Regions from separate parts of the Pseudomonas sp. 05L36 genome, predicted to be linked through region 1. Evidence: predicted binding sites of a transcription regulator. Region 1 holds the regulator's gene; each other region holds the start of a gene.
What was found. Region 1 encodes FliA, which starts transcription of late flagellar genes. Its sites were predicted from a motif close to CTAAAGTTTNNNNNNNNNNNGCCGNTAA; they were not measured.
Positions count from the first base shown of each region.

Region 1 (5,588 bases):
GCACCGCCCGCTGCACCAGCCTCCACTGGCGTGGACCCGCGCGCGTTCGACTCGATGCGTTTCGAACTCAACAGCCTGCGCGAACTCATGGAAGTACAACTCGGCTCCCTGGCCTGGAATCAGCTGCAGGGCAGCCGTCCGGACCAGGCCAACCTCTGGCGTCGCCTGCAACGCATTGGTCTGTCAGGCCCGTTGTCGCGCGACCTGCTGGCGCTGATCAGCGAAATCGAAGAACCTCGTCAGGCCTGGCGCATGTTGCTGGCGCACCTGGCGCGCATGATCGTTACCCCGCAAGTCGAGCCGCTGGAAGAGGGCGGTGTGATCGCCATGGTCGGCCCAGCCGGCATGGGCAAGACCACCACCCTGGCCAAGCTGGCGGCCCGTTACGTGCTCAAGTACGGCGCGCAGAACATTGCACTGGTGAGCATGGACAGCTTCCGCATCGGTGCCCAGGAGCAGCTCAAGACCCTGGGGCGCATTCTCAATGTGTCGGTGACCCACGTCGATCCGGGCCAGTCCCTGGTGCAGGCGCTGGAACCCTTGCTGCGCAAGCGCGTGGTGCTGATCGATACCGCCGGCCTGCAGGCCAGCGATCCGGCCCTGCGCATGCAACTCGAAAGCCTGGCCGGTCGAGGCATCCGCTCGAAAAATTATCTGGTCCTGGCAACCACCAGCCAGAAACAGGTTCTAACCGCCGCCTATCATAGTTACAAGCGTTGCGGGCTCGCGGGCTGCATCCTGACTAAACTGGATGAAACGGCTAGTCTGGGCGAGGTGTTGAGCCTGGCCATCAGTCATGAGCTGCCGGTGGCCTACCTGACCGATGGCCCGCGGATTCCGGATGATCTCCATCTGCCGCGCCGTCATCAGTTGGTCAGTCGCGCCGTCAGCGTGCAAATGCAGGAAGAACCCAGCGAAGAAGCCATGGCTGACATGTTCGCTGATATTTACCACAGCCAAACCAAGCAGGTTGGCTAAGGTAGTAATGAACAGTTTTTGTACCTACATCGATGGTCTGCCATGCATTGTTCCGTTTGTGAACGCGCAGCCAGTAATGTGGCCTCCGTCTATGCAAGACAAGGTAAAGAAATAACATGGGCAGCATGCATCCCGTACAGGTGATCGCGGTGACCGGCGGCAAAGGTGGCGTCGGGAAAACTAATGTGTCAGTGAACTTGTCCCTGGCTCTGGCTGAGCTTGGCCGGCGCGTCATGCTGTTGGACGCCGACCTGGGGCTGGCGAACGTCGACGTTCTGCTGGGCCTGACACCCAAACGTACCCTGGCCGACGTGATCGAGGGCCGCTGCGAACTGCGCGATGTACTGCTGCAGGGACCCGGCGGCATCCGTATCGTTCCGGCCGCATCCGGCACTCAGAGCATGGTGCATCTGAGCCCCGCGCAACACGCCGGCCTGATCCAGGCCTTCAGCGATATCGGCGACAACCTCGACGTATTGGTGATCGACACCGCTGCGGGCATTGGTGACTCGGTAGTCAGTTTCGTTCGCGCAGCCCAGGAAGTGCTGCTGGTGGTGTGCGACGAGCCGACCTCGATCACTGACGCCTACGCCTTGATCAAATTGCTTAACCGTGACTACGGCATGAACCGCTTCCGCGTCCTGGCCAACATGGCCCAGAGCCCGCAGGAAGGGCGCAACCTGTTCGCCAAGTTGACCAAGGTCACGGATCGCTTCCTCGACGTCGCCCTGCAATACGTCGGCGCGGTGCCCTACGACGAAAGCGTGCGCAAGGCCGTGCAGAAGCAGCGCGCCGTCTACGAGGCCTTCCCCCGTTCCAAGTGCTCGCTGGCATTCAAGGCCATCGCACAGAAGGTCGATACCTGGCCGCTGCCTGCCAACCCGCGCGGGCACCTGGAGTTTTTCGTCGAGCGCCTCGTGCAGCAGACAGCAGGACCGGTTCTATGACAGCAAGCGGTTACAACCTCTACAAAAAATCGGCGCGTGATGCGCAGTACGAGCTGATCGAGCGTTACGCGCCGCTGGTTAAACGCATTGCCTACCACTTGTTGGCGCGCCTGCCGGCCAGCGTCCAGGTCGAAGACCTGATCCAGGCCGGGATGATCGGCCTGCTTGAGGTGTCGACCAAATATGACGCCAGCAAAGGCGCCAGTTTCGAGACGTACGCGGGCATTCGAATCCGCGGCGCCATGCTCGATGAAGTGCGCAAGGGGGACTGGGCGCCACGTTCGGTTCACCGCAATACGCGCATGGTCAGCGATGCCATTCGCTCGATTGAAGCGAAAACCGGCCGTGACGCTAAAGATCACGAAGTTGCGGCCGAACTCCAATTGAGTCTCGACGATTACTACGGGATTTTGAACGACACCCTGGGCAGCCGGCTGTTCAGTTTCGACGACCTGTTGCAGGACGGCGAACACGAAGGTCTGCACGAGGATGGCGCGAGTGCTCATATCGAGCCGTCACGCGATCTGGAAGATGAACGCTTCCAGGCTGCGCTGGCGGAGGCGATTGCCAATTTGCCGGAGCGTGAGCGACTGGTGTTGGCGCTGTACTACGACGAAGAGTTGAACCTCAAGGAAATCGGTGAGGTCCTGGGGGTCAGCGAATCTCGGGTCAGCCAGTTACACAGCCAGTGCGCGGCCCGTTTGCGGGGGCGTTTGGGGGAGTGGCGAGCGCGCTGAAGGCAGTGTGGGGGACACTGCGAACGAGGCCGGTGTGGTGTTGAACTGCGCCGGTCGCGATCTGTTGTGCTCCAGACAGTCATCGAGTGCTTTGCCGGATTGATTGAAATGGCGCGTCCAGGTGCTGGGCGCGTTTAAGACTGCTTGGAGGTCGAATTGGACAAGAACATGAAAATCCTCATCGTTGATGACTTCTCAACGATGCGGCGGATCATCAAGAACCTGCTGCGTGACCTTGGGTTCACCAACACCGTCGAGGCCGACGATGGCACTACCGCCATTCCGGTGCTCAACAGCGGAAGCATCGACTTTCTGGTAACGGACTGGAACATGCCTGGCATGACCGGTATCGATCTGCTGCGCCACGTGCGTGCCGATGAAAAGCTCAAGCACCTGCCGGTGCTGATGGTGACCGCTGAAGCCAAGCGCGAGCAGATCATCGAAGCGGCCCAGGCCGGCGTTAACGGCTATGTGGTCAAACCCTTCACGGCCCAGGCGTTGAAAGAAAAAATCGAGAAGATTTTCGAACGCATCGGTTGATGAGTGCGCCACGGGGGAGCTATGGGCAATAACGAAACTTCATTGGGCGACTTTGAGTCGACCCTGAAAAAACACGCCGTCGAATTGGTCGAGAGCCTTGAAAAAGGCAAGTTCGGCGACGCGGTGCAATTGATCCATGAGCTCAACCAGACCCGTGACCGCGGCCTGTATCAGGAAGTGGGCAAGCTCACTCGCGAACTGCATAGCGCGATCGTCAATTTCCAGATTGACCCGCACATGCCGCAAGCCGAAGAAGTGTCCCAGATCACCGACGCCACCGAGCGTCTGGGCTATGTGGTCAAGCTGACCGAGGCTGCGGCCAACCGCACCATGGATCTGGTGGAAAGTGCCACGCCGCTGGTCAATGGCCTGGCGGATGAAGCCCAGGCCTTGAGCACGGACTGGGGACGCTTCATGCGTCGCGAAGTCGGCGCCGAAGAGTTTCGTGAACTGGCCCGCCGGGTCGACGGCTTCCTGGTGCGCAGCGGCACGGATAATCGCGCGGTGTCGGGCAACCTCAACGACATCCTGCTCGCCCAGGATTACCAGGACCTCACAGGGCAAGTGATCAAGCGAGTGACCCAGTTGGTCACCGAAGTTGAAAGCAACCTGCTCAAGCTCGTGCTGATGGCCAGTCAGGTGGACCGCTTTGCGGGCATCGAACATGACCGTGAAGCGATGCTTGCAGAAAAAGATCCACAAAAACATCTCTCTCAGGGTGAAGGTCCGCAGATTCATGCCGATAAAAGAGAAGACGTTGTGTCCGGTCAGGACGATGTGGACGATTTGTTATCCAGCCTGGGATTTTAGAGTTTTAGAATTTTAGGTTTTTTGGGTTTTTAGACCTGTAGGAGCACCCCCTTAATGAGCTTCGGCGCCGATGAAGAGATCCTTCAGGATTTCCTGGTTGAGGCCGGCGAGATTCTAGAGCAACTGTCCGAGCAACTGGTCGAGCTGGAAAGCCGTCCGGATGATGCGGATCTGCTCAATGCAATTTTTCGCGGTTTTCACACTGTAAAAGGGGGCGCCGGCTTCCTTCAGCTCAACGAGCTGGTGGAGTGCTGCCACATCGCCGAGAACGTGTTCGACATCCTGCGCAAGGGTGAGCGTCGCGTCGACTCGGAACTGATGGACGTGGTTCTCGAAGCGCTGGACGCGGTGAACAGCATGTTCAGCGAAGTCCGCGAACGCAGCCCGATCACCGCTGCGACACCTGAACTGCTCGCGGCGCTGGCCCGTCTGGCCGAGCCGCAATCGGCTGACGAGGCCGCATCAGCACCTGTCGCCGAAGTGATTGAAGAGTCTGTGGCAGAAAGCGAATCGGGCGATATCACCGACAATGAATTCGAACAACTGCTGGACTCGCTGAACGCCGTCAAGGCCAAGGCCAAGGCCGAGGCGCCGGCGGCTGTTTCTGCGCCGGTCAGCGATGAAATCACCGATGCCGAGTTCGAGTCGTTGCTCGATCAACTGCACGGCAAGGGCCAGTTCGCCGTTGACGCGGTGGTCCCGGCGCCAGCTGCGCCAGAGGCCCCGAAAGCGGCCGGCGACAGCTCCGATATTACTGACGACGAATTCGAAGCACTGCTCGACCAACTGCACGGCAAGGGTAACTTCGCTGTCGATGCGCTGGAGTCGGCCATTGCTTCCGTACCGGCTGCTGCCGCGCCAACCGCTGCAGCGGTCGGCAGCGATCTGATCAGCGATCACGAATTTGAATCGCTGCTCGATGAGTTGCACGGCAAAGGCAAGTTCAGCGAAGTCGGCAAGGCGACGGTTGCCAGCGGATCGAACACGTCCGTTGCCGCGCCGGCCGCGAAGGCTGCGGCGCCGAAACCTGTGACCAGGGCACCCGAGCCAAAAGCCGAAACGCCGGCTGCAGCCGCTGCACCTGCTGCTGCGCGTGCCCCGGCCGCGCCACCGGCGGAAAAGCCGGCCAGTGAAGCCGAGACCACCGTGCGCGTCGATACCGCGCGTCTCGACGAGATCATGAACATGGTCGGCGAGTTGGTGCTGGTGCGTAACCGCCTGGTCCGCCTGGGCCTCAACAGCGGCGACGAAGCCATGTCCAAGGCCGTGTCGAACCTCGACGTGGTCACGGCCGACCTGCAAACCGCGGTCATGAAGACCCGGATGCAGCCGATCAAGAAAGTCTTCGGGCGTTTCCCGCGCCTGGTTCGCGACCTGGCTCGCCAGCTCAAGAAAGAGATCAACCTGGAGCTGGTCGGCGAAGAAACCGACCTCGACAAGAACCTCGTCGAGGCCCTGGCCGATCCGTTGGTCCACTTGGTGCGCAACGCAGTCGACCACGGCATCGAATCGCCGGAAGAACGCGAAGCCTCGGGCAAGGCTCGTGGCGGCAAGGTCATCCTGGCGGCCGAGCAGG
Region 1 is NZ_JBFTOU010000026.1:61,086-66,673, forward strand. Features, by position in the region: gene flhF (flagellar biosynthesis protein FlhF) at 1-978, shown strand, start outside; gene fleN (flagellar synthesis regulator FleN) at 1,095-1,925, shown strand; gene fliA (RNA polymerase sigma factor FliA) at 1,922-2,662, shown strand; gene AC1DKH_RS24100 (chemotaxis response regulator CheY) at 2,831-3,202, shown strand; gene AC1DKH_RS24105 (protein phosphatase CheZ) at 3,224-4,012, shown strand; gene AC1DKH_RS24110 (chemotaxis protein CheA) at 4,067-5,588, shown strand, end outside.

Region 2 (5,588 bases), on a different contig from region 1:
GCCACGGCAGCTTCGATACCGACACCGACGAAGGCATGTTGATCCCGCAGGATTACAAGAGCGCCAAGGACGGGATTCGCCTCAGCGACATTCTCAACTGGGCGAGCAAAGCCACGAAGATCAAAAACAAAGTGATCATTCTCGACTGTTGCCAGAGCGGCTCGGCCGGCGAACTGCGCGCCTTGCGCAGTGAAGGCAGCGTGGTCGGCGAAGGCATGACCATCCTGACCGCCTGCAAAAAGGAAGAGCCGGCGATGGAGGGCGTGCATCACGGCGTGTTCACCGGATTGTTGCTCCAGGCCCTGCACGGTGGAGCCGCGAACATCCTGGGCAAGATCACCCCCGGCAGCCTTTATTCGTTTGTCGACAATGCCCTCGACGCCTGGGAACAGCGTCCGGTGTTCAAGACCAACGTCTCGCAGTTCATTTCCCTGCGCGAAGTGTCGCCGCTGATCCCCAAGGAAATCCTGCGCAAACTCCCCGAATGGTTTGCCGAAGCGGAGTCGGTGTACCCCCTCGCCTCCAGCTTTGAGCCCACCGAACCCGAGTTCAACCCGGAACACGGCGAAGTCTTCGCCCAACTGCAAAAGTGCAACCGCCACAGCCTGGTCGAACCGGTGGACGCCGAACACATGTACTACGCCGCCATCCACGCCACCGGCTGCCGCCTCACCGCCCTCGGCGCCTATTACCGCGAACTCGCGATCAAGGGACATTTCTGATGCCAGTGTTTATCAGCTACCGCCACATGGATCGCGCCCACGCGGTCAAAATCAACGGGCGCCTGATCCAGGCCAATATCAAGACCTACCTCGACGTACTGGATATCGAATCCCAGACCACCGATGACATCACCGGGGTGATCACCCGCAACATCAGCGAATGCACGCACCTGCTGGCGGTGGTGTCGGAGAAAACCGCGCTGTCCTGGTGGGTGCCGTTCGAAATCGGCGAGGCGACTATCACTAATCGGCGTATCTGCTCGTTCAAGACCGGCCCGACAGAGCTGCCGCTGTACCTCGATAAATGGCCGAAGCTGATCAGCGACCGGGACATCGAGTTCTTTATCGATGCCTATCGCAACGAAGCGACACTCAAGCGCTCGATGTCGCTGGAATCGGTGACAGGTAGCGAGTCGGTGCGCAGCGTCAACAAATCCAATGCGGATCGCTTTCACGCCGATCTCAAATCCCGAATCACCCGCGGCTTTTAACGTAGAAAACGCCGACAAAAAAGCCGACATCGCTGTCGGCTTTTTTGTCGGTCACTGCTTGGGCGGCTCACCCGGTTTCGGTGCCGGATCATCGAACAGGTTCAGACGCTCACGCAGTTCATGAGCCGGCAGCGGTTCCTTGTCCGCCGGCAACGCGTTCGGGTCGACCGGTGCAGCCGGTGTGGCGCCTGGTGCAGCCGAACCTTGCGGAACATCAGGCGTAGGCTCCGCCCCTTGCGAACCTTCGATCGCACGCTGGGCTTTCTTGGTCAGCACCACGATGTCGATACGGCGGTTCACCGGATTGAACGGATGCTCGCGATCGAACAGGGCCGACGAGGCATAACCGACCACCCGCGCCACCTGCGCATCCGGATAGCGGCCCGCCACCAGCGCACGCCGAGCGGCGTTGGCACGGTTGGCCGAAAGCTCCCAGTTACCGAAGTCACCCGTGCCAGTGTACGGCTTGGCATCGGTGTGGCCGCTGATGCTGATCTTGTTCGGCACCGCTTTGATGGTGTCGGCCATGGCCAGCAGGATGTCTTCGAAATACGGTTTCAGACGGGCTGAACCCGAGTCGAACATCGGGCGGTTTTCCGCGTCCATGATCTGGATACGCAGGCCGTCCGGCGTGATTTCGAACAGGATCTGATCCTTGAACTTCTGCAGCTGCGGGTTTTCTTCGACCTTGTTCTGCAGCTCTTGCAGCAACAGCTCGAGGCGCTCCTTTTCGACCTGCTCGGCCATGCCTTCGACCTGGTCGGTATCGATGGTGACCTTGTCCGGCTGCGGCTGGGACTTCACTTCAGGGTTGAGGGTGTTTTCCGGCGCCAGGGTCGGCGTGCCGCCCAGATCGATGATGTACGGCGTACCGCTTTCGGAAAAGCCGATCGGGTCCTTGAAGTAACCGGCGATGGCAATCTTCTGTTCCGGCGTGGCGGTGGACAGCAGCCACAACACCAGAAAGAACGCCATCATCGCCGTGGCGAAGTCGGCGAAGGCGATTTTCCAGGCGCCCCCGTGGTGCCCGCCGGCGATGCGCTTGACGCGCTTGATGATTATCGGCTGATTGTTTTCCATAACTTAACGACCGCGAACCGCTTGTTCCAGCTCGGCGAAGCTTGGACGGTGCGCCGGGTACAGGACCTTGCGCCCGAACTCCACGGCCAGCGATGGCGGCATGCCGGAAGCCGAAGCCACCAACGAGGCCTTGATGGCTTCGTAGACGTTCAGTTCTTCCTTGGCATCGTGGGCCAGGGAATGGGCCAGAGGGCCGAAGAAGCCGTAGGCGGCGAGAATACCGAAGAAGGTACCCACCAGTGCCGCACCCACGTGCAGGCCAATGGACTTCTGATCGCCCTCACCCAGCGAAGCCATGGTCACCACGATCCCCAGTACCGCCGCGACGATACCGAAACCGGGCATGGCGTCAGCAATGCCGTTTACGGCGTGGGATGGGTGTTCCAGGTCTTCCTTGAGGCTGAACAGCTCCATGTCGAACAGGCCTTCCAGCTCGTGGGGAGCCATGTTGCCGGAGGACATGATGCGCAGGTAATCGCAGATGAACGCGGTCATGCGCTCGTCCTTGAGGACCGTCGGGTACTTGGCGAAGATCGGGCTCGCGGCGGCATCTTCGATGTCGCCTTCGATGGCCATCATGCCTTCGCGGCGGCTCTTGTTGAGGATCTCGTAGATCAGGCCCAGCACTTCAAGGTAGAAGCCGTGATTGAAACGCGAGCCGAACATGCCCAGGGACTTCTTGAGCACGTGCATCGTCATGTAGCCGGGGTTGGCCTGCAAGAATGCACCAAGGGCGGCGCCACCGATGATCATGACCTCGAAAGGCTGGATCAAGGCGGCAATCTTGCCGTGGGAAAGCACGTATCCGCCGAGCACGCTCGCGAATACGACGATGATGCCGATAATTTTAGCCATAGGTTAGGAGAGCACTTACTGAGTCGGGTTCAAGGTCATATTCGGAAGTTAAAAAATCTCTTCTTCTCCTTATCGGCAAAACTGCGCCAGACTATAGCCAGTTCAGGCGAAAAACTGATTTGACCCCATCCGGGCACAGGTAATGTTGACGATGATCGCCTCCCACCATGGTTAACGAAACGAACGTTCCAACCCCGAAACCGACCACTCTCGAAGGCTGGGTCAAGCTTCTCGATGGCGTACGCCTGCCGGTTCCGCAAGCCAGCCACGACCGGGTCTGCAAGGCCATCCGTGACAATCGCAGCTCGCTGCGCGACATCGCTGACTTGATGCAAGGCAGTCCGGCCCTGGCCTTGAGCGTGATTCGCGAAGCCAACCGGCATACCCATGGCAGCATGACCGAACCTGCGGAAAACCTTGAAATTGCAATCAACCGCCTCGGCTTGAAGCGCACGGAAGAACTGCTCGCGCGCCTGCCCGCCGAACCCCGGTCCGAGATCCCCAAAGCCTTGCGTCAGCTGCAGATGATCAGCCAGCACGCCACGCAACAGGCCAACGGTTTTTTCGCCAGCCGCCTGGCGCGGCTGTGGCAGGACATCCACTGGGGCAGCCTGCTGTTTCTTTCGCCCCTGTGGCCGTTGGCGCTGACCCATCCAAAACTGCTCGAAGAATGGGAGTTGCGGGTCATCCACAAAGGCGAGTCCGCATGCAAAGTCGAAAAGCAATTGCTTGGCGTACGCCTGCTGGAGATCGGCCAGGCGATGGTGGAGATCTGGCGCTTGCCGATCTGGGTGCAGCAGGGCTATCGACTGCTGCTCACTGAACAGCGGGAACTGGTGAAAGTCCTGCGCATCGCCCGTGACAGCGAGCATCCACTGCGCCAGCAGAACCGTCTCGATGACGACCCGACCCTGCGCCGCTGGCTCAATCAACCGGCCAATACGGTATTGCTGGCCAATGGGCTGGCACTGTCGGCGCAACACGCCTGGGACAGCCCGCACAGTGAGCGCTGGCAATTCCTGACCAGCCTTTACCTGCAAATGCCGATGGACGAGGTGCAACAGCAACTGCACCAGCAAGCTGTCAACAGCGCACGCCAACACGCCATGCCCGACCTCTGGCACCCCGCCGAATCACTGATCTGGCCGTGGGGCACGAATCGTATCCACGCCGGGCTGCTGCCGGCATCGGCACCCACCGCCGAAGACCTGGCGAAGTGGCGCAAGCAATGTGCCGAATTGCTGGCCGAGCCGAGTCGCTTCACCAACGCCATGCACCTGACCATCGCCGCCCGGGACGCCCTCGCAGCCTGCGGCATGCGTCGGGTGATGATCCTGATGGCCGACCGCACCCAAGCCAACCTGCGCGCGCACCAGACGGCCGGTCTGCCGAAGGAAGCGGCCGGGTTGAACTTCGTGGTCAGCCAGAGCAACGTGTTGCAACGCCTGCTCGCGCAACAGGCCCAGGTGCGCCTGACGCCAGCCAACAACGCGCAATTCTCGGCGCTGCTGCCCAACAGCCTGCGTTCGCAGTTCAGCGGCGAACACCTGCTGCTACGCTCGCTGGTCAATAATGGCCGGGTGATCATGATCGTCGTGGCGGACCAGGGCGGCGGACCGTTTTCGGAAATTTCCGTACAGGCCTTCGGCAAAACCGCGCAGTGCATCGAGAAAGCCCTGCACAGCTTTAGCCACCGTGGCCAATAAGCTGCGCTACAATCCCCCCTTTTGTGCTCTGGAGACCTCACATGCCTGACTTCTCTGGCTTGCCGCTGGTGATCGAGCCGAGCGACTTGCTCCCTCGCCTCGACGCTCGCGAATTGATTCTGGTGGACTTGACCAGTGCCGCCCGCTACGCCGAAGGGCACATTCCCGGCGCGCACTTTGTCGATCCGAAACGCACGCAGCTCGGCCAGGCCCCCGCCCCGGGACTGATGCCCCCGCAGGCCGCACTCGAAGCGCTGTTTGGTGAGCTGGGACACAACCCCAATGCGGTCTACGTGGTGTATGACGACGAAGGAGGCGGTTGGGCCGGGCGCTTCATCTGGCTGCTGGATGTCATCGGCCACAGCAAGTACCACTATATCGACGGCGGCCTGACGGCCTGGCTGGCAGAAGGCTTGCCCATGTCGATCCAGATCCCGCCACCCGTGGGCGGCCCGGTTCCACTGACCTTGCACGACGAACCCACCGCCACCCGCGAATACCTGCAAAGCCGCCTCGGCGCCGCCGACCTGGCAATCTGGGATGCGCGCGGACCGCTGGAGTACTCCGGCGAGAAAGTCCTCGCAGCCAAGGGCGGGCACATTCCCGGCGCTGTCAATTTCGAATGGACCGCCGGCATGGATCAGACGCGCCAGTTGCGCATCCGCACCGACATGCAGCAGATCCTCGAACAACTCGGGATCAGCAAAGACAAAGAAGTGATTACCCACTGCCAG
Region 2 is NZ_JBFTOU010000015.1:70,585-76,172, forward strand. Features, by position in the region: gene AC1DKH_RS16980 (caspase family protein) at 1-722, shown strand, start outside; gene AC1DKH_RS16985 (toll/interleukin-1 receptor domain-containing protein) at 722-1,213, shown strand; gene motB (flagellar motor protein MotB) at 1,265-2,293, opposite strand; gene motA (flagellar motor stator protein MotA) at 2,297-3,148, opposite strand; gene AC1DKH_RS17000 (HDOD domain-containing protein) at 3,316-4,854, shown strand; gene AC1DKH_RS17005 (rhodanese-like domain-containing protein) at 4,896-5,588, shown strand, end outside.
Region 2: the regulator FliA is predicted to act here: its motif matches at 3,218-3,245, upstream of motA (flagellar motor stator protein MotA).

Region 3 (5,588 bases), on a different contig from region 1:
TATCTGGAAATGGACCTGCAGCGCAGCAAGGATGGCGTGCTGTTTGCCCTGCACGACAACAATCTGCAACGCACCACCGACGTCGCCAGCAAATTCCCCGAGCGCAAGGACAGCCCGGCCAATGCGTTCACCATGGCCGAGCTGAAAACCCTGGATGCGGGCAGTTGGTTCAATGCCGCGTACCCGGATCGCGCACGTCCCGCCTTCGCGGGCCTGAAGATTCTGACCCTCGATGAAATCATCGACATCGCCGAGGGCAACGCCCTGCACAAGCCCGGCCTGTACATCGAGACCAAGGAGCCGAAGCAGTTTCCCGGCATCGAACACGACCTCAAGGAAAAACTTCAGGACCGTGGCTGGCTGAGCCCGACCGGTTCGAAACTGGCGAAAAGCGAACTGGGAGTCGGCCAGGGCAAAGGCAAGGTGGTCCTGCAGACCTTCGAGAAGAGCAGCCTCGAACTGCTGCAAAAGGAGATGCCAACGGTGCCGAAAATCCTGCTGTTGTGGGTCGGTGAAGGCAGTATCGAGCCCAGGTCCAAGGTGACATTTGCCGAGTCCGGCGAAAAGGACAAGGCCGCGTACTACGCCGCACAGGAACCGAAGGACAAAGCCGAATTCCAGCGTTGGGTCGACTACGCCAAGACTCAAGGCGCCATCGGTACCGGCCCGTCCGCCGCACTGACCCAGGGTGGCGACCAGAGTTACTCCGATCTGGTGCAACCGTGGATGAACCAGTACACCCACGATCAGGGCTTGCTGGTGCACGTGTACACCATCGACGAAGCGGTGGACTACCAGAAAGTCATGGAAGCCGGTGTCGACGGCATCTTCACCAATCGCGCCAGTGAATTGCTGAAGTTCTATAAACGCCCGGCGGCGGCGAGTGTGGCGCAGGTGCTACAGAACAACGGCTACTGATGCCGAATTGCACAAAACCTGTGGGAGCGAGCTTGCTCGCGATAGGGCCATCAGCTTCAACATCCACGTTGACTGACCCTCCGCTTTCGCGGGCAAGCCACGCTCCCACAGGGATTGATGCAGGACATGTCGGGGGTTTTAAGGGTGGATTAATTTACACAAGGTAACCTGATCTCACTTGAACGGATCACCCAAGGAAAGAAGCCCATGAAGACCCTGACTGCTTTGTTGACCGCTGCAACCCTGACCTTCGCCGCGGGCCTGGCCCAGGCCGATGTGCGAGTCGATGAGATCCCGCAACTGGTCAAGGACGGCAAGATCAAGTCACTGGAAGATCTGAACAGGATCGCGCTGGATCTGCATCCGGGTGCAACGATCACCAAAACCGAACTGGACAACTACTTCAACGGTTACGAGTACGAAGTCGAACTGCGTGATGCCAAAAACGTCGAGTGGGATGTGGACATCGATGCCTCCAACGGCAAGGTCCTGAAGAACAAACAGGACACCTGATCCCGAAGCGCACAAAAGCCGCACGATTGAGAAGTCGTGCGGCTTTTGTGCATTCTGGACTCAAGCGCTCAAACGCGCCGTCACCTCGTTCAACTGCCCCGACAAACCATGCAGGTTGCTGCTGGCCGCTTCAGTGCGCTGCACGTTGTCCAGGTTGGTACTGGCGATGCTGGTGATCTCGGTGAGGTTGCGCGAGATGTCTTCGGCCACCGAGGTCTGCTCTTCGGCGGCAGTGGCGATCTGGCGGTTCATGTCACGGATGGCTTCCACGGCCAGGGTGATGCGTTCGAGCATGGCGCCGGCCTCGGTCACTTGCTGCACGCTCTGCTCGCTGCGCGACTGACCGCTTTCAATCGCCTGGGCTGCTTCGATTGCACCGGTCTGCACGGTCTGAATGATCTGGTTGATCTCGATGATTGACGCTGCCGTGCGCTGGGCCAGGCTGCGCACTTCATCGGCCACCACCGCGAAACCGCGTCCGGCCTCACCGGCGCGGGCCGCTTCGATGGCCGCGTTGAGTGCCAGCAGGTTAGTCTGTTCGGCGATGCCGCGAATCACTTCCAGCACTTTGCCGATGCGCCCACTGTCAGTTTCCAGTTGGCGGATGACCGTGGCGGTGTTGGCGATTTCGCCGCGCATTTGGGTGATGGTGTGGATGGTGCCCTGCATGACTTTTTCGCCCTGCTGGGCGGACTGGTCGGCATCATCGGCGGCCCGTGCCGCTTCGGCGGCATGACGGGCCACTTCCTGTGCGGTAGCGGACATTTCGTTCATCGCCGTGGCCACCTGATCGGTGCGGTTGAACTGCTCGTTGGTACCGCCGGCCATCACGGTGGCGATCGAGTTCAACTCACCGCTGGCGCTGTCCAGGTCAGACGCGCTGCGCTGCAAACGGCTGAAGGTTTCGGCGAGGAAATCGCGCAGGGTGTTGGCGGCCATCGCCAGTTTGCCCAACTCGTCCTGGCGAGTGCTGGCCACGCGCTCGCCAAAACGACCCTGGCTGAGTTGCGCCACGTATTCGATCAGTTTGCGGATCGGCTCGACCAGGTTGCGGTTGACCAGCCACAGGCTCAGCAGGCCGATCAGCAAACCCGAAACCAGCATCACCATGATCCCCAGCATCACCGTGCGATCGGCAGCGGCGCTGATCAGCGTCGATTGTTCGGCGCCCTGCTTGCGCAACTCGCTGACCAGTTCACTCATTTGATCGCTGGCCGCGCGGTCCACGCCCTTGACCGCCGCGTCGCCTGCCGTCGGGTCACCACCGGCGGCCACGAACGCGTCCCGGCCCTTCTGATAGGCCGCGCCCAACTGGCGATGTTCGTCACGCAAGCGCTCGATGCGGCTCTTGAGTTGCGGCTCGATGCCCTTCTGCCCGGCCAGCTCGCCGAGGATGTTCTGCACATCGCGCTGACGGTCTTCGAATTGCCCCCAGTACTTGCTCAGGTCCGCCGGTTGCTTGCCGCGCAACAGGACGTTTTTCCACTCCTGCACCTGCACCTTGAATTGCAGGTTGGCTTCATCGATCAATTGCGAGGTATGCAGCGGGCCTTCGATCAGATTGGCGTAGCTCTGCACGCCGCTGGACAGGAAGTGAAAGCACGCCAGCGCGATCAACAGAGTCGCCAGCAGGCTGCCGCTCAGCAGGGCGAGAATTTGTGCTCTCAGGGACTTTTGCAAAAGCATCGGATGGTACTCATGACGGGAATGAGGCACGCCCCGGTAAGGCGTGAAAAGTGTCCGGACTTCCCTGTCTGCGGTCCCGGCCGATGGCCGGCGGCGCGCAACTCAACCCAAGCGTGATCGGCAAGCCAGAGCGGTTCTTGAGAAAATTCCGACCGCCGGTAGTGCAATCGTTTGCGTTATTTTCCCGTCACAAAACCGTCATCCCCGCTTGCGATGATGCCGTTCAAGTGAACCTGCGAAACCTGCGACAGGCGTCTCCCCTTGCGAGCCCTCATGAACCACAGCATCGATCACAGTCATCGCGACACGGATCTGTTCGGCCTGCTCTATGGTTTCAGCTTTCGCCCCGGTGAGGCCGGTCGGGAAATCAATTCCGCCGAGGCCTTGCAGTACCTGCAACAACCGCAAAGCGATGAGCAATTTCTCTGGCTGCACCTGAACCTCGCCCATGCCGCGTGCGAACGCTGGATGAAAAGTCATCTGGAGTTGCCCGAGGAATTTTTCGAGGCGCTGCACGAAGGCTCGCGCTCGACGCGCATCGAGCATGTCGATTCGGCGCTGCTCGCGGTGGTCAACGACGTGGTGTTCAACCTCAGCAACATGGTCTCGTCGGATGTCTCGACCCTGTGGGTGTGCGCCCGCAGCCAATTGATCATCAGCGCCCGTCTGCAACCGCTGCACTCGGTGGACAAACTGCGCTCGTCGGTGAAGGCCCGGGAATGCTTTCGCTCCCCGCTGGAGTTGCTGGTGCATTTGCTGCGCGACCAGGGTGAAGTGCTGACCCAGATCGTGCGCAAGACCAGCCAGAGCGTGGATCAGATCGAAGACGAATTGCTCTCCTCGCGCCTGTCGACCAACCGCGCTGAGCTGGGCGCCAATCGCCGGGTGCTGGTGCGCTTGCAACGGCTGCTGGCGCTGGAGCCAGGCTCCTTGCTGCGCCTGCTCAACCGGCCACCGCAATGGCTGCAAAAGGAAGACGTGAAGGAGTTGCGCAAATCCACCGAGGAGTTTGCGCTGATCATCAACGACCTCACGGCGCTGGGTGAGCGGATCAAGCTGTTGCAGGAAGAGATCGCCGCCAACATCAACGAACAGACCAACCGCACGCTGTTCACCCTGACGGTGGTAACGGTGCTGGCGCTGCCGATCAACATCATCGCCGGTTTCTTCGGCATGAACGTCGGCGGCATTCCGCTGGCCGGTGATCCGGAGGGTTTCTGGATCCTGGTGGCGCTGGTCGCGACCTTTACCGTGATCGCCGGGCGCTGGGCGTTTCGCAAGCAGCAGGATTATTGAACGCACCCGGCCCCCTGTGGGAGCGAGCTTGCTCGCGATAGCGGTGGATCAGTCAACATCAATGCTGGCTGTACCGACGCCATCGCGAGCAAGCTCGCACACAGGTTCCAGGATTCACTTCCACAAACAGGTGACTTCAGATCAGCGGGCTGCAAAAACCTAAACACTGGCCCAAAGCAGTCTCCCTGTAACAATTGGCAACGATTATCACTGGTACACCTCCCCCCTCAGGAATGTCCGTGATGGCTACGCCCTCCTACACCGCCGCCCCGGCACCCGCCAGTAGCGCCAAACCACTATTCGACAAGAAACCCGGCCTGCTCACCATCGTGGTGTTTTTTGCCGTGCTGGCCATCGGCTTATTGTTTACCGCCTACAGCCTGATGCACGACATGAGCGAACTCGGCACGGTGGTCACCACCTGGACGCCGTTTCTGCTGCTCGGCGTGGCGCTGCTGATTGCCCTGGGCTTTGAGTTCGTCAACGGCTTCCACGACACCGCCAACGCAGTGGCCACGGTGATTTACACCCACTCGTTGCCGCCAAACGTTGCGGTGGTCTGGTCCGGTTTCTTCAACTTCCTCGGGGTGCTGCTGTCCAGTGGCGCGGTGGCGTTCGGCATTATCGCCCTGCTGCCGGTGGAGCTGATCCTGCAAGTCGGTTCGTCCGCCGGTTTCGCCATGATCTTCGCCCTGCTGATCGCCGCGATCCTGTGGAACCTCGGCACCTGGTGGCTGGGCCTGCCAGCGTCGTCATCGCACACCCTGATCGGCTCGATCATCGGGGTCGGCGTGGCCAACGCCCTGATGCACGGCCGCGACGGCACCAGTGGCGTGGACTGGGCGCAAGCCACCAAGATCGGTTACGCGCTGTTGCTCTCGCCACTGGTCGGCTTCGGCTGCGCCGCACTGCTGTTGCTGGCCCTGCGCGCGTTCGTCAAGAATCGTGCGCTGTACAAGGAGCCAAAGGGCGAGACCCCGCCGCCGTGGTGGATTCGCGGCCTGTTGATCGTGACCTGCACTGGTGTGTCGTTTGCCCACGGTTCGAACGACGGTCAGAAAGGCATGGGCCTGATCATGCTGATTCTGGTGGGCACGCTACCAATGGCTTACGCCTTGAACCGCACCATGCCGGCCGATCAAGCGTTGCAGTTCGCCGCGGTCGCCGAAGTGACC
Region 3 is NZ_JBFTOU010000007.1:19,634-25,221, forward strand. Features, by position in the region: gene AC1DKH_RS09805 (glycerophosphodiester phosphodiesterase) at 1-918, shown strand, start outside; gene AC1DKH_RS09810 (PepSY domain-containing protein) at 1,126-1,431, shown strand; gene AC1DKH_RS09815 (methyl-accepting chemotaxis protein) at 1,492-3,117, opposite strand; gene AC1DKH_RS09820 (transporter) at 3,391-4,413, shown strand; gene AC1DKH_RS09825 (inorganic phosphate transporter) at 4,656-5,588, shown strand, end outside.
Region 3: the regulator FliA is predicted to act here: its motif matches at 3,232-3,259, upstream of AC1DKH_RS09815 (methyl-accepting chemotaxis protein).

Region 4 (5,588 bases), on a different contig from region 1:
GTAGGTCTGGTCGATGCTCGACGAAACCGTCTCGGCGTTGGCGATGTTCGAAGCGACGGTGTTCAAACGCGTGGTCTGCGCACTCATGCCGCTACCGGCAATGTTGAAAACACTGGATAGAGACATGGCTTACTCTCCGCGCAGGGCTGACACCAGCCCTTTGAATTTGCTGTTGAGCAGGGTGAAGCTGGCCTGGAAGCCGATCGCGTTTTGCGCGTAGTTCGACTGTTCCAGCTGGGCGTCCACGGTGTTCTGGTCGATCGACGGTTGCATCGGCGTGCGATACAGCAACGACTCGTCGCCATTGCCCAGGCCTTCAGCCTCGATGTGACGGCTGTTGGTCATGTTCAGGGCGAAGGTGCCGCTTTTGGTTTTCTCGTTCTGCTCGGCGAGCACTTTCGAGAAGTCCAGGTCCCGAGCCTTGTAGTTCGGGGTATCGGCGTTGGCGATGTTGTTGGCCAGGACTTCGGCACGCTGGGCGCGGAAGCCCAGGGCTTGTTCGTGGATACCGAGCGCTTTATCGAAGCTGATGCTCATGTCGGGAAACCTTCGGGTGACCTGATTTTTCGTAGGATCAACTTAGCAAGCCCCATGCCAATTCAAAAAAGCCCGGAAACCGGGGCTTTGCCGGCCATGGCAACGCGGCAATGCCAGAAAAGCGGCAACGGTTTTCCGCCGCATGCCGCTTTTCTGCCGCCTCCTTACCCTTTTCAGAACACCGCCGGCCACTGTGGGAGCGAGCCTGCTCGCGATAGCGGTGTGTCTGGCAAAGTTGAACTCGACTGTCAGGACGCCATCGCGAGCAGGCTCGCTCCCACAGGGAAATGCAGTGCTTGCGAGAAATCATCAGGCACAAAAAAACGGGAGTCCCTGAGGACTCCCGTTTTTTATGCGCGCCACTTTTGCATCACTTCGCCTGGTAAATGATCCCCGGGCTGCACTGGACCATCTGGTAATGATCCGGCAACCCGTTCAGCGCTTCGGAAGCACCGAGGAACAGGTAACCGCCCCGCTTCAACGTGCTGTGGATGCGCAACAGGATGTCCTTCTTCACCTCGGCGGAGAAGTAGATCAACACGTTGCGGCAGAACACGATGTCGAACTTGCCCAGACTCGCGTAGCTGTCCAGCAGGTTGAAGGAACGGAATTCCACGCGGCTCTTGATCGGCGCCTTGATCGCCCAGCGTCCCGGTCCTTTCGGGTCGAAATAACGCTGCAGACGCTCGGGCGACAGACCGCGGCCGATGGCCAGGCTGTCGTACTCACCGGTCTTGCAGTTGTTCAGCATGGTGCCGGACAGGTCGGTGGCAACGATCTGCACACCCATCCTCAACTGACCCATGTTGACCCGCTCGAACTCGTCGATGGACATCGACAGCGAATAGGGTTCCTGGCCCGACGAGCATGCCGCCGACCAGATGCGCAGGCGCTGGCCGGGACTGGCCTTGATCGCTTCGGGCAGGACCTTGTTCTTCAAGACTTCAAACGGGTAGGTGTCTCGAAACCACAGGGTTTCATTGGTGGTCATGGCATCCACCACCTGCTCGCGCAAACCGCTGCGCGGTTGCGTCTGCATGCGCTGAACCAGCTCACCCAAAGACTTGATGCCTTGCTGTTCCATCAGTTTGTTGAGACGGCTGGAGACCAGGTACTGCTTGTTTTCACCGAGCAAAATGCCACAGGCTTTTTCCAGGAATACCCGGAACTGTTCGAAATCCAAATTACCCGTAGACAATGATGCCGCCTCTTAAATCGTGTTGACTGCCTGGGGTGCGAACCCCTAGCTGAAATCTGCTGCTTTGATCCGGTCGACTACCCGGGATGCCAGGTCATCAGGACGGAATTTGGCCAGGAAGTCATCGGCACCGACCTTCTTGACCATCGCCTGATTGAATACCCCCGACAACGAAGTATGCAGGATGATATGAAGCTTTTGCATGCGCGGGTCGTTGCGGATTTCCGCCGTCAGGGTGTACCCGTCCATCTCCGGCATCTCGATGTCGGAGATCATCATCAGGAACTCTTCTTCCGGTTTCTTGCCCTCGTCGACCAGTTTGCGCAGGTAATCCAGCGCTTGCCGACCATCGTTCAACGCCACCACTTCGACGCCGACCGTTTGCAGGCAACGCGTGACCTGCTTGCGCGCCACCGACGAGTCATCGACCGTCAGCACTCGCAACGAAAGCGCCTTGTGCCGGGTTTCGACATCCACCACACCCACGGAAATCGCTTCCGGCGTCGGTGCCACTTCCGCCAGCACCTTCTCGACGTCGATGATTTCGACCAACTGATTGTCGACCCGCGTCACCGCCGTCAGGTAGTGATCGCGCCCGGTGCCCTTGGGCGGCGGATGGATCTCCTCCCAGTTCATGTTGACGATGCGCTCCACCGAGCGGACCAGGAAACCCTGGGTCTTGGTGTTGTACTCCGTGATGATCACGAAGGGATTGTTCTTGTCCTTCAACGCACCGGAGCCAGTCGCCATTGCCAGATCAAGGATCGGAATGGTCGCCCCCCGGATGTTCGCCACGCCGCACACGACAGGACTGGACTTGGGCATCAGCGTCAGTTTGGGGCATTGCAGCACCTCCCGAACCTTGAACACGTTGATCCCGTACAGCTGCTGGCCGTCGAGACGGAACAACAACAGCTCAAGGCGATTCTGCCCCACCAGTTGCGTGCGCTGGTTTACCGAATCCATTACACCAGCCATGCCCAGACTCCTACACCAACGCCAAGTGTTGTTGCGACGCGCCTTCATCACTAAACGGCACGGCGCTTGCTTTTTTAATCGTTATGAACACAGAACCGACATTTTTCCGACGCCTGACCACACCCTGCCGAAAATTGCTCGGCGTGCTGGCGGCTGTTTGCCTGTTCAACGCTGGCAGCCCTGCCCTTGCTGACGCGGTTACCTTGCCTGACATGCTTATCGGCGTCACTCAGGGCTTTCTTGAATTCACCGTAGAAGACTATCTGGCTACCAGCCAAACGGAAGGTCGCTACGAGATCCAGGTCAACCCGCTCGATCCGCGTATGCACATGCCCATGTGCGACAAGGAATTGACAGCAACCCTTGAGAGTCCCAAGCCGTTGGGACGGGTTACGGTCAAGGTCCGCTGCGAGGGCGCTTCCCCCTGGACAGTCTTCGTACCCGCTCAAGTCCGCCTGTTTCGCGATGTCGTGACCAGCGCCCGGCCACTGCGCCGCGCAGCCATTGTCGAACCTGGGGATGTGGTCCTGCGCGAGCGCGATATCAGCCTCATCAGCCAGGGCTACCTGACCTCTCTCGATCAGGCGATCGGGCAGCGACTGACCCGACCAATGGTCGCCGACCAGGTGATTACCCTGGTGCATATCGAACAGGCCGAGGTCATCCGCAAGGGTGATCAGGTGGTGATTACCGCCCGCAGCGGCACGCTCAGCGTGCGCATGCCGGGCGAAGCCCTGTCAAACGGCAGCCTGAGCGAACAGATTCGGGTGAAGAACCTCAATTCCCAAAGGGTCATCAAGGCGCAGGTCATGGCGCCGGGGCAGGTGGAAGTGTCCATGTAAGGCGCTCAGTTCATCGGAATGTGGCACTTGCCGCGGCTGTTCCCTAGACTGTGTTCCAGGCACGGTAAGCGCTGGCGCGCGCAAGGTTCATTGATAAATGGGCCTAAAGTTTTCCAGGGAATGGCCGAAACCATGGCAAGCGTCCAAATTCCCAGAGGTTTTTTATCATGGTCATCGATTTCAGCCGTTTGAACAGCTCCTCGTCCCTTACGGGCAGTACACGTACCAGCGCCAGCAAGGAAAGCGCCGAAGCCGGCAAATCCTTGCCGCTGGAGTCCGCGGCCGAACAGGCCGGTACCGTCAAAAGCGGGGAATCGGTACATCTCAGCGATGAGGCTCAACAGTTGCAGAAGGTCACTGACAAGCTGCGCGATCAACCCGCCGTCGACAACGCCCGCGTGGCCGAGTTGAAAGCAGCGATTGCCGATGGCAGCTATAAAGTCGACAGCAACCGTGTAGCCAGCAAACTGCTCAACTTCGAAGCCCAGCGCTAGGCCACCGCCAGCGCCAGGCTTTTGGACGCTTAAAACCCAAGGCCAGCCATGCACGACACTCAATTACTGCAACTGATCACCGACGACTTTGCTCCAGCGCAACACCTGCTGGAACTGCTGCAGACCGAATCCCTCGCATTGCATGGCCGCGACATGCCATTGCTCGAGGACATCCTGGCGCAGAAACAGGCATTGGTCGTTTTGCTCGAACAGCATGGCCGCAAGCGCAGTGAAGTCCTCGCCAGCCTCAACCTGCCGACCAACCGTGGCGGTCTGGAGCAACTGGCCAGCCAGTCGAGCATTGGCGAGCAGTTGCTGGCGCAAAGTGACGTGCTGACCGATCTCCTGGCCCAGTGTCAGGCCATCAACGCCAACAACGGCCAGTCGATCCTCACTCAGCAGGCCGCTACGGCCACCCAGCTGAAAATCCTCACCGGCGGTGAAACCCCGGCGCTTTACGATGCCAGCGGAACATTCTCCAAGCTTGCCAAGCCGCGCCCGCTCAGTCAGGCATGAACCGGTCAATGCCCCCGCTCTATCAAGACGCGCAACATACTGGCAAACTGCCACCCAGCCGTAGTCAAATTTTGTCTGGAGATTGATTAACCGTGTCCAATGCCTTATCCGTGGATGATGCTCCGCAGCCACCCAAGGTGCTCTCCACGCCCTTGGAAATCTCCAGCAACCTGCGCCAGCTGCTCGAAAGCCATGACCCGCTGATCATTACGTTCCACGAGCGCAGCCAGCGCTTCCAGAGCTACCTGGTGGACCTGGACCGTGACAGCAATATGATTGCCCTGGACGAAATGATTCCCCGTGACGGCGAGCGCTACCTGCTGGCGGGCGAGCCGTTCAGGGTCGAAGGCTTTCACGAAGGCGTACGCATAGCCTGGGAAAGCAACGGCCAATTGAACATCGACGAATCCGGTGGCAGCCGCTGCTATCGTGGCACCCTGCCCGATGAAGTGGTGTACCACCAGCGCCGTAATGCGTTCCGTGCGGCACTGAAGCTGGCACAACTGGTCAACGTCAACCTCGACGGCGAAAAGCTCAAGGCCTCCATCAGTGGCAAGCTGCTGGATATTTCCGCTACCGGCTGCAAACTGCGTTTCGACGGTGACATCACTGGCAGCCTGCAACTGGGTCAGGTTTACGACCGCTTCAGCGCCGAACTGCCCTTTGGCAAGATGACCGCGCCGGTCGAGTTGCGTTATCTGCACTTCGAAGAAAAAATCTCCACCACCTTCGCCGGCGTTCGCTTCCATAACATGAGCGGGCTGGTGCAGCGTCAGGTCGAACGCTTCGTCTACCAGTTGCAACGCGAAGCGCGTCGCTTCGACAAAGACGATCTCTGATGTAGCACGGCCCCTGTAGGAGCCGGCTTGCCGGCGAAGGCGTCCTTTAACCTTGCATCGATACAACGGACGTCTTCGCTGGCAAGCCAGCTCCTACAAAAACGGGCAGTCCCTTGCGGTGACTGCCCGTTTTTTTAGGTTCTTCACGCAATCCCGGGGAGCACATATAACGAAATATCTGTAG
Region 4 is NZ_JBFTOU010000008.1:248,646-254,233, forward strand. Features, by position in the region: gene flgC (flagellar basal body rod protein FlgC) at 1-126, opposite strand, end outside; gene flgB (flagellar basal body rod protein FlgB) at 130-537, opposite strand; gene cheR (protein-glutamate O-methyltransferase CheR) at 908-1,735, opposite strand; gene AC1DKH_RS12065 (chemotaxis protein CheV) at 1,781-2,713, opposite strand; gene flgA (flagellar basal body P-ring formation chaperone FlgA) at 2,797-3,555, shown strand; gene flgM (flagellar biosynthesis anti-sigma factor FlgM) at 3,723-4,049, shown strand; gene AC1DKH_RS12080 (flagella synthesis protein FlgN) at 4,098-4,565, shown strand; gene AC1DKH_RS12085 (flagellar brake protein) at 4,658-5,404, shown strand.
Region 4: the regulator FliA is predicted to act here: its motif matches at 3,659-3,686, upstream of flgM (flagellar biosynthesis anti-sigma factor FlgM).